DNA from 2 places in the Fenollaria sp. genome. Region 1 is predicted to be linked to the other one. Evidence: riboswitches for the same ligand, from Rfam matches in the RefSeq annotation. Region 1 holds a riboswitch; the other holds the start of a gene.

Region 1 (7,032 bases):
AGTAGACTTGCATGATAAGCAGTTCCACAGCCTGTTACGTATATATTGTCAAAATCATTTAGATTAAGTCCATCTAATTCATCGAAATATACCTTGCCGTCACGAATGTGTCTATCAAGTAATTCTTTGAACTTCTTTGGCTCTTCGTGTATTTCCTTAAGCATAAAGTGCTCGTAGCCATCTTTTTGAGTTTCTTCTATATTTACATTTGATTTTTGAATTTCTCTATGAACTTCTTTACCTGAGTTATAAATCTTGATGCCATCACTATTTAAAACGCCCATGTCACCATCTTCAAAATAAATAATTTCATTATTTAGCTCAATGGCAGCTGAGATATCGCTTGCAAATAGATATTCATCATTTTTCACGCTCATTAATAATGGGCAGCCATTCTTAGCAAAGTATAAATTTTTTGTCTTTTTATCTAAAATTAATATCGCGTAACTGCCTTTTACTCCCTCAAGTGCTTTCATAAAGCTACTTACATTGTTTTCTTTCATATTTCTTGCGATGTATTCAACAAGAACTTCTGTGTCAGTCTCACCCTTCGGAGTAAAGTCAGGCATAGATCTTTTTAGCTCAAGATAATTTTCTATGACGCCATTATGAACTATAGCGTATGAAGCGCTCGTATCAAGGTGCGGATGCGCGTTTGTTTCGCTCACGCCTCCATGTGTCGCCCATCTCGTATGAGCGATAGCTATGTCAGAAACTTCCTTCGGACAAACCTTGTCAAGCTCCTTTATCCTGCCAACTCTTTTATATATTTTTAAATCATTATCTTTAATAAACGCAATGCCTGACGAGTCATAGCCCCTATACTCAAGGCTATAAAGTCCCTTGATTGCATAATTTATCGCATCATTCTTGCCATAGTATCCAACTATACCACACATAATATCTTCCTTTCAAAAAAGCATTTATAATATTCATAGTGCGTGAATATTTTCGCGCATAAACATCTATACTAATTATAACATATATTTATGAAAAAATATAAAATTTTTACAAAAGAAAAGTGATAGCCGTAGCCATCACTTCTCTTGTCATTAAAAATTAAAAAGCAGGATATATTTCACCCTTGTATTTTTCTTCAATAAATTTCTTGCAAGCTTCTGATTGGAATACTTTGATAAGCTTTTGGAACTTATCTTTTGTTTCGTCACCTTTTCTAACAGCGATGATGTTTGCGTAAGGACTGTCCTTGTCTTCAAGAGCTAAAGCATCAGCTGATGGGTTAAGTCCTGCGCCAAGTGCGAAGTTTGTGTTGATAGCTGCAAGTGCTGCATCTTTATAAACGTTTGGTATATTAGCTGCTTCAATTGGTGTAAACTTTAGGTTCTTTGTGTTTTGATCAATATCTTTTTCAGTTATATCTTCTTTAGTATCGTCTTTTAGTGTGATTAAACCATTCTTTTCAAGTAATAGTAAAGCTCTACGTCCGTTTGATGGATCGCTTGGAATTAAAACTTCGTCTCCGTCCTTTAATTCATCAAGTGATTTTATCTTGTCTGAGTATAATCCCATTGGTTCGATGTGTACTGAACCAAGATTTTCTAAGTTAAGTCCTCTTTCTTTAGCAAAATTTTCTAGGTATGGTATGTGTTGGAAATAGTTTGCATCGATGTCGCCTTGATCAAGTGCTAGATTTGGTTGTACGTAGTCGTCAAATACCTTTACTTCAACATCTAGGCCTTCTTTTGCAAATTCATCTTTAAGTGCTTCAGTTATTTCTGCGTGAGGCACTGGTGATACACCTATGATAATCTTATTGTCTTCATCTGTTTTTGTTTCTGACTCTGTTTCAGAACTTGTTCCTGTAGTTTCTTCTGTTACATTTTTATTTGTATTTCCTGTAGAATTATTGCAAGCTACAAGTGTTGCTACTAAAGTTAATGCTAATAATAATTTAAATATATTTTTCATTTTATTCTCTCCTTAAATTTGTAAATTTATTTTTTGTTTACTTTTTTGTAAATAGTGTTTCCTGTGAATTGTACAATTTGTACGATTATAACTATGAGTGCGACTGAAATCCAAAGTATATCAAGTTGATTTCTTTGGTAGCCATATCTGATTGCGATGTCGCCAAGGCCGCCTCCGCCAAGTGCTCCAGCCATAGCTGAATAGCCAACTAAGTTAATGATTGTAGTTGTTACGCCAAGTATAGCTGCTGGTACCGTCTCTTTTAATAGAACTTTGACAATTTCAAAATTGCTTGCGCCCATTGATTTGGCTGCTTCTATGACGCCCGAATCAACTTCTAGGAAGTATCCTTCATATAATCTTGCTATGAAAGGCGCTGCCGCAAAGGTTAGTGGCACCAAAGCCGCCTCAGTTCCTATTGCCTTACCTATTATAAATCTTGATAATGGCGCTAGAACTATAATTAATATGATGGCTGGCATACTTCTAAAAATATTGATAAGACCGTTTGTTATGGTATAAATAAATTTATTTTCTCTTAGTCCCTTTGGTCTAGTCACAAAAGTTAATATACCCCATGGAAGTCCAATAATTAGAGCGATGAGCGCCGGAACCAAAATCATGATTATAGTTTCAGGAAGCGCTGGTAAAACTATGTCCATTATCTCCTTGAATCTCATGCTATCACCTCCGATACCTCTGCGCAATTAGCTTTTAAGTAAGAAATAACTTTTTGCGCCTCTTCGTCTGCGCCGCGAAGCTCAACGACCATGTAACCAAGCTCTTCATCCAAAACGTTACTGATGTTACCGTCAATGATGTTGATGTCAACATTAAAGTTTTTCATCGCATTACTTAATACAGGGGTTTTAACTGTGCCTTTTGAATAAGAAAGTCTTATTAGTTTGCCAGTGAAAGCGCTGTAATCAAGCTCAATATCAGGAGCCGCCTTTTTGATAAAGCTTTGTGCAAGCTTTGTCTTTGGATTTTTAAAAAGCTCTGTAGTAGTGTTTTCTTCTATAATTCTTCCATTTTCCATAAGAGCAATTTTGTTCGAAGCGTCCTTTGCCGCTTCCATTTGATGCGTTATCATGATGGTTGTCGTATCAAAGTCATCTCTTGCTCTTTTGTATAAATCTATGACCATCCTAGTGCTTTCTGGGTCAAGTGCGCTCGTTGCTTCGTCTGAGAGTATAATCTCAGGCTTAGATACAAGGGCTCTTGATATGGCAACTCTTTGTCTTTGTCCACCAGATAATTCACTTGGATATGCCTTCTCTTTATTAAGTAAGCCAACGTAATCAAGAAACTTTCTCGCTTCAGCCTTTTTATCGCCCTTAAATCCATTTAAGTTTAAAGGAAAAATAACATTGTCTAGAACTGTGTATTGACTAAAAAGATTAAAAGTTTGAAAGATAAAAGCGATTTTCTTTCTTAAAGCTAAGAGCTCTTTTTGCTTTAAGTTAAATATGTTCACTCCATCTATGATTACTTCGCCACCGTCAGCTTCCTCAAGTCTATTGAGTAGTCTGACTAAAGTAGACTTACCTGCACCAGATAAACCTATGATGGCCAAGATGTCTTTCTTTTCTGCTTTAAAGCTTACACCATCAACAGCATTAAATTCTCTGCCATCAACCTTGTAAGTCTTAATCAAATTTTTTGCTTCTATCATAAGCTCCTCCTTCCTTGGATAAATCCAATAAAAAAACTCTTTACCAAAAGATAAAGAGTATCATGAAAAATCGTCATCTCTCGGTATAACCGCTGGAATTAGCACCTTGTTTAAACAGGTTGCCGGGCTTCATAGGGCCAGTCCCTCCGCCTCTCTGGATGAATTATATTGTTTTTAGATTATACAGTTCATTTTATATTAAATATGTGATTTGAATCACAAATATAGATTTTTTTATAAAAAAGTGTGTATTATTATAAGATTTCTTTATAGATAGAAAAATAAATGGCATAAAAAACTACGCTCATATACACAAGCGTAGTTAATCTTTATCTAATTATCATTTCTTCTCTCTTTGGTCCTGTAGAAATGTATTTAAATTTTTTGCCAAGTTTTTCCTCAATGAACTCGATGTAATCTCTTGCTTCTTTTGGAAGCTCTTCATACTTAGTTATGCCTCTTATGTCGCTCTTCCAGCCCTTTAGTCTTTCTAGAACTGGTTTTGCTTTTTTAAGCTTGGATGTGTTAGGAAATTCATCTGTTATCTCGCCGTCTATGTCGTAGCTAACGCAAACTGGTATTTCATCTAAGTAGCTAAGCGCGTCTACTACCATGAAGGCGATGTCTGTTGCGCCTTGCATTTCTATACCATACTTTGTTGCGACTACGTCGAACCATCCAACTCTTCTTGGTCTACCTGTTGTTGCGCCGAACTCGCCCTTGTCGCCGCCATGAGTCCTTAACTCATTTGCTTCTTCATCAAAGATTTCGCTTACGAACTCGCCTGCGCCTACTGCTGATGAATATGCCTTTGTTACTGCGATGATGTTTTTAATTTCATACGGTGGCACTCCAGCTCCTATAGATGCGTATCCAGCAAGTGTTGATGAGCTTGTTACCATTGGATAGATGCCATGATCTGTATCTTTAAGTGTGCCTAATTGACCTTCGAATAAAATTTTCTTGCCATCTTTGATAGCTTTTCTAAGCATCTTGGATGTGTTTTTAACATAAGGCTTAATCATTTCGCCATATTCAAGAAGTGTCTTTAAAACATCTTCCTTCTTAAGCGGCTCTTTATGATAAAGCTCTTTAAGAATGGCATTTTTGATTGGTAGTATCAAATCTAATTTTTCTGAAAGATATTCTTCGTCATAAAGCTCATTCACTTCAAAGCCTATCTTTTGATATTTATCTGCAAAAATATATGCTATGCCTGATTTAGTAGAGCCAAAGGATGCCTTGCTAAGTCTTTCTTCTTCGTACTTATCAAAGTCTATATGATATGGCATAACTATTTGTGCTCTATCAGATACATAAACTTTTGGCTCTTTAACGCCTGCGTCAATGATTGATTTAAGCTCGTTTATAAAGAATGGTATGTTTAGCGCAACACCGTTTGCAAGTATGTTGACAGTGTTTTCATTAAATATTCCTGATGGCAATAGATGAAGTGCAAATCTACCATAATTATTGATAATAGTGTGGCCAGCGTTGGCTCCACCTTGAAATCTAACGACATAATCTGCATCACATGCTAGCATATCAGTTACTTTACCCTTGCCTTCGTCGCCCCAGTTAGCTCCTACTATAGCTGTAATCATATATACCTCCTAAACATTGAGTTCAACCTTGATACCGATGCTGTCCTTGTTCTTTTCAAGTATCGGGTCAATGGTTTCACTTACAAATTCTTCAACTTGTGAAGATGCTCTTCCGCTAATCTTTGAATCAGACTTTATCTTTTCTATGTCATCCATAGTTAAGTTAAAATCTTTGTCCTCAGAAATTAGCTTTAATAAATTATTATCCTTGCCCTCTTCTTTGATCCTCTTTTGTGCTTCTCTCGAATGAACTCTGATCTTGTCATGAAGGGCTTGTCTGTCTCCGCCACGTTTAACGCATTCCATAAGGATATTTTCTGTTATCATAAATGGAAGCTCTTCGTTTAAGTGCTTTTTGATAACATTTTCATAAACTATAAGTCCGTCGCTAACGTTGATGTATATATCTAGTACACCATCAAGCGCTAGGAAGGCCTCGCTCATAGCTATCCTCTTGTTAGCCGAGTCATCAAGTGTTCTTTCAAACCATTGTGTTGCGGCAGTTATTTGCGGATTAAGTGAATTTACTATGATGTAGCGTGAGATTGATGCGATTCTTTCTGCACGCATAGGATTTCTCTTGTATGGCATGGCAGACGAACCGATTTGATTTTTTTCTAGTGGCTCTTCTATTTCTTTTAAATTTGCTAATAATCTTAAGTCGCCTGAGAACTTATATGCACTTTGAGCTATTAGGCTAAGTACATTAAGTATCTTGGCATCTATCTTTCTTGTATATGTTTGTCCGCTTATAGTTAAAACTTTGTCGAAACCAAGTTTTTTCACTATAAGTTCATCGACTTTCTTTACTTTTTCTTCGTCATTGTCAAAAAGTTCCATGAAGGAGGCTTGTGTGCCTGTAGTTCCTTTTGATCCAAGTAATTTGTAATCTGCTAATAATTTATCTAGCTCTTCTAAGTCCATGTAAAGGTCTTGAAGCCATAGTGAGGCTCTCTTGCCAACTGTTGTTGGTTGAGCTGCTTGATAGTGAGTGTAGCCAAGCGTATCAAGATCCTTGTACTTTATGGCAAAGTCCCTAAGGTTTTTCATAACAGTAAGAACTTTTTTTCTGATAAGCTTAAGAGCCTCGTGCATGGTGATAAGGTCAGTGTTATCACCAACGTAGCAACTAGTTGCTCCTAAGTGAATGATTGCCTTTGCCTTTGGCGCTTGAAGGCCATAGGCGTAGACATGACTCATAACATCGTGACGCACAAGCTTTTCTCTTTCTTTTGCGACTTCGATGTTAAGATTGTCCTTATTAGCCTTCATCTCTTCGATAGCTTCATCTGATATGTCTAGACCCATCTCTTTTTCTGCTTCTGCTAGAGCTATCCACATCTTTCTCCAAGTTTTAAATTTATATTCTTCTGAAAATATATATTGCATCTCTTTTGAAGAATATCTTTCTGAGAACGGCGATATATATTTATTATATTTGTCCATCTTCCACCTCTGTTGGATAATTACCAGTAAAGCAAGCGTTGCAATAGTCACACCTGCCGCCTACAAGCTCCTTAAGGTCCTCTACCTTTAAGTAACCAAGCGTATCACAGCCAATGTAGTCCCTGATTTCGTCTTGAGTGTACTTAAACGCAATTAGCTCCTTATTTGTCGGCACGTCAGTACCATAAAAGCACGGATGTAAAAATGGTGGTGAGGATATTCTGACATGAACTTCCTTAGCGCCAAGCTCCTTAAGCTGCTTTACAATATTTTTCATAGTTGTTCCTCTAACGATTGAATCATCAACTAAAACTATCTTCTTATCTTTAACCTCATCCTTAAGAATGTTTAGCTTGATAGATACGCCTTGTGATCTTT
Region 2 (7,032 bases), on a different contig from region 1:
TCGTCAAAGATGTTTGTGTAAATTTCTGTAATATCTTTTAAACCGATGATGCCACTCATCTTGCCACATTTATCAACGACTATGAGTACATAAGCGTTTTTCTCACGAAGTAAATTTATCGCTTCGTATAGGGAGGCATCCTCAGCTATAAGCACGGCATCATCAAGATCAACATCTTTTAATTTTATTTTCATCGTTGTTAATAGTTTTGGCTCGTCTACGCCAAAATATTTTAAAACGAATTTTGTTTCTTTATTTAAATCTCCAAGCCTAACTGGTCTTGCATCATATTTAGCAAGGCTATTGACAAGGTAGGCATAGGAGATGGCACTTGCAATTGAATCCGTATCAGGAACCTTATGGCCTGAGACGTAAACTTTTTTATTCATTAAATCACCTTCCATATTATATTCATATACTATAACACATTTGAAAGAAAAAATAAAGGATTATGTAAAAAAATTTAAAAAAGTCTTGAAAAAATATTTCGATTGTAGTACAATTAATTGATATACACATAGAAAAGAGGATAATATGTCAAAATCGTATCAAATAAATATGACTGAAGGAAATATACTTCCTAAAATAATAAAATTTTCAATACCTTTGATGCTCTCGGGCATGCTTCAACTGTTTTTTAACGCTGCTGATGTTATAGTTGTCGGTAGATATGCAGGTGATGAGGCCTTAGCCGCAGTTGGATCGACTGGCGCTTTGATAAATTTACTAATAAATTTATTCATAGGTATATCGATAGGCGCGAGCGTACTTATGGGACAAGCAATTGGAGCAAGGGACTACAACGATGCACAAGACTCGCTACATACAGCGATGCTAACTGGTCTTATAGGCGGCATCATCATGATATTTGTGGGTCAAGTTGTTTCAAGACCTATGCTTGAACTAATGCAAACACCAGATGATGTCATTGAGCTTTCATCACTTTACATGAAGATATATTTTATGGGTATGCCGGGCTTTATGCTATACAATTTCGGTGCGGCGATACTTAGAGCAGCTGGCGACACAAAAAGACCGTTATACTATCTATTTGTTTCTGGCATAGTTAATGTCATTTTAAATTTATATTTTGTAATAGTTTTAAAAATGAGTGTAGATGGCGTTGCCTACGCTACAATTATTTCCGAAGCAATATCTGCCATACTTATAGTTATCTGTTTAATGAGAAGCGATGGCTATTTAAATTTAAGTTTGAGAAAGCTTAAAATAGACGGCAAAAAATTTATAGAGATGCTTAAGATAGGTATACCATCAGGTTTTACAGGGATAGTTTTTAGCGTATCAAACATGCTTATACAATCATCAATAAACTCTTTTGGCAAGCTTGTAATGGCTGCGAACACTGCGGCATCTAACTTGGAAGGCTTTGTGTATAACGCGATGAACTCCATCTATCAAACAGCTCTTGCCTTTGCCTCACAAAATATGGGCGCGAAAAAACTTGATAGAGTTGACGATGTTTTGAAAAAGTCCTTGCTTGTAGTGAGCGGCGTCGGTTTATTCTTTGGTGTGGGCGCATATTTACTTGGAGAAATTTTATTAAGATTATATACACCAAATCAAGAAGTTATAGACATCGCCATGCTTAGACTTTTGGTTATAAGCACATCATATTTCTTGTGCGGCATCATGGACGTTTACTCAGGTGTTATACGCGGCATGGGATTTTCATTTACGCCGATGCTCGTATCGATGTTCTTTGTATGCGCATTCAGAGTTTTTTGGATATACACAATATTCGAGCGTTTTCACGAGCAATGGGTTTTATATATCTCATATCCTGTATCGTGGACTATAACCATAATCGCTTATTTCTTTACATATAAAATAGTAAGGAAAAAAGCAAAAGAAAAAATATTAAAGATGAGTTAATTTTAGGCAGTTTTATAGCTGCCTTTTATTTCGATTAGACAAAATATTTTAAGCTTTTAATATATTTTGAAAAAGTCCTTGACAAAGATTAATTTTATATATATAATAGGAAATGAACTTAATAAGTCTCATAAAGAGTGACGGAGGGAATAGGCCCTGTGAAGTCCGGCAACCTGCTAGCAAGGTGCCAAATCCTACAGCGCAGCTGAAAGATGAGAAGATGTAACCTTCAGCTATGAAGGTTTTTTTATTTTATAAGATGCGCCGCGAGATAAATATTTTAAGCAGCTTTATATTAGAAAATATTAAAGGGAGGAAGATTATGTATAAAAAACTATTTACATCTGAATCGGTAACAGAAGGACATCCTGACAAAGTCTGTGACCAAATATCAGATGCGATACTAGATGCGATACTAGAAAAAGACCCAGAAGCAAGATGCGCGATCGAAACAACAGCATCAACTGGATATATTTTAGTATCTGGACAAATAACAACAAATTGCTATGTTGATATACAATCAGTAGCTAGAAAAGTTATAGCAGACATAGGTTATACTAGAGGAAAATTCGGTTTTGATGCAGAAAATTGCGCTGTACTTGTATCAATCGAAGAACAATCTAAGGATATAGCACTAGGCGTTGACAAGGCGCTTGAGACTAAAGAGCACTCAAAAGATAAATATGATTTAATTGGTGCAGGCGACCAAGGTATGATGTTTGGCTACGCTTGTAACGAGACAGAAGTTTATATGCCACTTGCAATTTACTTATCACATAAATTAGCTAGAAAATTAGCAGAAGTTCGTAAAGATGGCACGCTAAATTATTTAAGACCAGATGGAAAAACACAAGTAACTGTTGAATATGACAATGGCAAGCCAAAGAGAGTTCATACTATAGTTGTATCAACACAGCACAAAGAAGGCGTTAGTCTTGAAAAGATAAGAAAAGATATCATCGAGAACGTTATAAAACCAGTTGTTGATCCAAAACTTATCGATGACGAAACAATCATCTACGTGAACCCAACAGGCAGATTCGTTATTGGTGGACCAAAAGGTGACACAGGTTTAACAGGTAGAAAGATTATCGTTGACACATACGGCGGATACTGTAGACATGGCGGAGGAGCCTTCTCAGGAAAAGACGCTACAAAGGTTGATAGATCAGCATCATACGCAGTTAGACACGTTGCTAAAAATTTAGTAGCAGCAGGTCTTTGCGATAAATGCGAAATTCAAGTTTCATACGCAATAGGTGTAGCTAAGCCAATATCCATAAACGTAGATACCTTTGGCACAGGCAAAATCGAAGAAGCAAAAATATTAGAGATAGTAGAAAAAGTATTTGACCTTCGTCCAGCCTTTATCATCGACTACTACGATTTAAGAAGACCAATCTTCCACAAGATTAGTAACTACGGCCACTTCGGACGTGACGACATAGATCTTCCTTGGGAAAGATTAGAAAAAGTTGATGAAATAAAAAAACTTCTAAAAGAATATAAATAATTAAAAAATATTATATATATAATAAGAAGAGAACTATGAGTAATTGCTCATAGTTCTTTTTTGCGTTAATATTAATTTTAATGTTTTTCGTGCGAGTATCTTAAATTAAGAGTCTTTCTAAGCGTGTCAATGAAGGCATCAACATTGTAATTGTTAGGGAAGGGAAGAGTACAATCGATGGCAGATTTATTTTCATTTGCCTCATCAAGCACATCAAGTGAACAAATTTCTATACCTTCTTTAGTACAGATCTCTTTAAACTCTTTATTTTGAAAATTTTCGCTATCAAAAAGCATATAAAATCTACAAGATTCTCTCTTATTTAAAAAATCATTTAAACCCCTTAGATTAATTAAAGTGACAAGACCGATGATTGTTGCAAAAATCGCTCCTTTGTAATAACCTATGCCGACAGCAAGACCATTGGCAGCGCAAAGCCAAAGAGTCGCAGCAGTAGTTAAGCCCTTGACAACATCCTTCTTTTGTAGTATAGTGCCTGCGCCTAAAAAACCTATGCCACTTATGACTTGACCTGCAAATCTCGTTGCGTCCCAAGAACTATCGCCATAAAAAGCTTTAAATCCATCGACAGATATAAGCATGATAAGGCAAGAAGCGACAGAAACTATGATGTGAGTCCTAAGACCAGCCGCTCTATGTTTTCTCTCACGTTCAATACCGATGAGCGAGCCTAAGAGAGCCGCAATCAATAATCTTGCTAATATAATTAATGTATTCATAAGTCCACCACCCTTTCGAGTATTATAGCATATATATATAAAGGTAAAGAATATATAAAATATAAAAATAATTTAAAATTTTGCAAATAGTAAAGATAGAAAATATTTAACAATTTTTTTTATAAAGAACACAAAATTTTTTTATTCTTTATATTATACTTATATACTTATATTTTTAACCATAAAATTTTATGGTATTGTGATAAATCAAATTATTTTCTTAATTTGTGATAATTTTACTTGACAGATGATTTCATAAGTTATATAATGGCAAATAATTATTAAAACATAGTTATTATCACGATTTTCGTAATAATATATTTTAGAAATCGTAAGATTTATTTCTAAGAAAGAAGGAGAAATATGAAAAAAGGAAGGAAATTACTAGCCTGTTTAGTATTAATAGTCATGGTGCTAAGCCAAGTACCATCAAATTTACTAGTACGAGCAGAAGAAGGAACAGAAACAAAGTACAAATTAAGCTTCGAGCTTGAAAGAGATGCGAGTGCATTGAACGAAATTTATCAAAAGCATGATGAGGCTGAGGGTCAAAGTGAAAAGGCTAGTGATAAAGAGACCGCTGGCAAAGCAGATGCAAATAAAGATAACGAGACAGTTGTTGATTTAAGCCAAGAAGAAGAAGCTGAAGAAAAAACTGAAGAAAATTCATCTGAAGAAACAAAGCCAGTAGACGAAGCAAAACCAACAGAAGAATCAAAACCGATAGACGAAGCAAAGCCGGTAGACGAAGGACTTGCTGGAGATGAATCGAATCAAGCAGATGAAGACGAGGCAATAGTATTGCCATCAGGCGGAGGCGAAGGCTCTGCGAAAGAAAAGGCAGAAGAAGTAAAGGACCTAAATATCACATACACACTTCACATAAAAGGCGAAACTGAAAAGACTATGGAAAAGATAATCACTTATTCAGTAGAAAAAGCTGATTTTGTGGGAGATTTAAAATTCGAAGGCATTGAAGCGCTAAGCAATGAACTAGAAGTAAAGTACTATAGCAAAGAAGACGGATCAAGTTTTGACGAGAAATCTGAAAATTTTGATTTGTATTTAGAAACAAACTCAGAAAAAACTGTATTAGAATTACCAAGAATAGGCGAAAAAGAAGATTCACTAAGAGTAAAGGAAAGTAATTTTGAAGAAGCATTAGAAATAAGCGAAGAAAAAGTTAATGAAGCAGTGGGCAATCCTGATGCCACAGAAGTTTACCTAAATGGAACAAGCGGCGATGATACAAAGGACGGAAGCAAAGAAGAAAATGCTGTAAAGACATTTAAAAAGGCTAAAGAATTAGCTGGCACAGACAAAAATATTATAGTTATTGGCACAACAGATATCTTTGGTGATATTTCTCTTGAAGGAGCAAATCAAAAAGTAATTAGAGGAGAAAAGTTTAATGATTTTCTATTTAGAGTAGCTGAAGGCACTGAAGCAAGCTTAAAAAATATTATCATAGATGGTAATTCTGATGTAAACAAAAACATTGGAAAGTCATTAATTGAAGTAAAATCAGATGCAACACTTAATATAAATGATGGGGCTATTTTAAAAAATAATAAAATAAAAGCTATAGAAAATACTGCTACAAGAGGCGGAGCAGTAAATGCGACAGATGCGACTATAAATATGATTGGTGGTTCTGTAGAAAAAAATCAAGCTACTTATGGTGGAGGTATTTATTTATATAAAACTACAATGAATTTTTCTGGTGGCGTTGTTCAAAATAATGAAGCTAAAAGAGTTATTGACTCTGCGTATGGCGGGGCAATTTATTCAGCAGGTGGGGGCATCATAGCTAGTGGTGCAAGCACGATAAACTTCTCTGGAGATGCAAAAGTTTTAAATAACTCTGCCGATGAAGTCGGTGGAGGAATAAGTTTAGGAACAAGACAAGTTGAAGAACAAAATAAGCTTTACATGACAGGCGGACTTATTGATGGAAATATTGCTGGAGCTTCTGGCGGAGGAATATTTATACAATGCAGGCTATTTAACAGTGGTAAATCTGTTGCTTATATTTCATCTGGTAGAATAACTAATAACAAAATGAGCGGGACCGGAAAAACAGAGATGGCTTTTGGCGGAGGCGGCATTTACGTTAATGGCTTCCCTGCTTCATGGGACTATGAAGGCAATCATTATTATGGGGAAAATGGTGAGTTATATTTAACAAATGCAATAATAAGAAATAATATGTCGGATTGGGAAGGAGCTGGATTTGCTGGTTGTCCTATATCAAAAACAGATTTTTTTGTAAATAATGGCGTCGCTATATATGGTAATAGAGTCTTAAAAGAAAGTCATACAATAAAATATAAAGGAAAAAATATAACATATTATCATAGGGATAAAGGAGAGACAGTTTATTTATTATCAAGTAAGTTTTATATGTCTCATAGTGGACAAGCGGAATACAAACTTGATAAGAGGATGTTAGGTGGAGCACCATACGATTGGAAAAAAGTAATAGGCTCTGAAATAATTCCTTTGCCAGATAATGAACTAGAAGCGACATTGCCAGAAAATTCTGAATTAGCATTAAATTCAAACGATAAAGCCAATGAGCTTACACAAGCCTTAGGAAAGGTAATCATTGAAGGAAATTATTCAGCTACAAGAGGAGCTGGTATTGGAAGTAACGGTACAATAAAATTTGGGACAGAGGCTCCTACTACTGAAGTTTCTGTTGAAAAGAAATGGAACGACAACGATGATGAAAAGCAAAATCGTCCTGAAACTATTACCGTAAACTTAATTGCTATTTATGGTGGACAAGAATATAAAGTTGATTCAGTTGTATTAAACAAAGATAATAAGTGGGAACATAGTTTTAAAGATTTACCTACAATTAACGATGGAAAACCAATAAAT

Evidence for each region. Region 1 has a riboswitch for S-adenosylmethionine ahead of AC2UOP_RS03080 (methionine ABC transporter ATP-binding protein). Riboswitches for the same ligand answer to the same signal wherever they lie in the genome.
Region 2: another riboswitch for S-adenosylmethionine. It lies ahead of metK (methionine adenosyltransferase); the one in region 1 lies ahead of AC2UOP_RS03080 (methionine ABC transporter ATP-binding protein).

The regions. Positions count from the first base shown of each region.
Region 1 covers NZ_JBXXYC010000002.1:15,544-22,575, reverse strand. Annotated here, with positions in the region: gene glmS (glutamine--fructose-6-phosphate transaminase (isomerizing)) at 1-899, opposite strand, end outside; gene AC2UOP_RS03090 (MetQ/NlpA family ABC transporter substrate-binding protein) at 1,060-1,929, opposite strand; gene AC2UOP_RS03085 (methionine ABC transporter permease) at 1,956-2,609, opposite strand; gene AC2UOP_RS03080 (methionine ABC transporter ATP-binding protein) at 2,606-3,604, opposite strand; SAM riboswitch class I at 3,675-3,769, opposite strand; gene AC2UOP_RS03075 (adenylosuccinate synthase) at 3,934-5,208, opposite strand; gene purB (adenylosuccinate lyase) at 5,218-6,654, opposite strand; gene purF (amidophosphoribosyltransferase) at 6,641-7,032, opposite strand, start outside.
Region 2 covers NZ_JBXXYC010000004.1:4,056-11,087, forward strand. Annotated here, with positions in the region: gene AC2UOP_RS04255 (putative manganese-dependent inorganic diphosphatase) at 1-389, opposite strand, end outside; gene AC2UOP_RS04260 (MATE family efflux transporter) at 535-1,893, shown strand; SAM riboswitch class I at 2,019-2,112, shown strand; gene metK (methionine adenosyltransferase) at 2,216-3,406, shown strand; gene AC2UOP_RS04270 (MgtC/SapB family protein) at 3,484-4,146, opposite strand; gene AC2UOP_RS04275 (Cna B-type domain-containing protein) at 4,510-7,032, shown strand, end outside.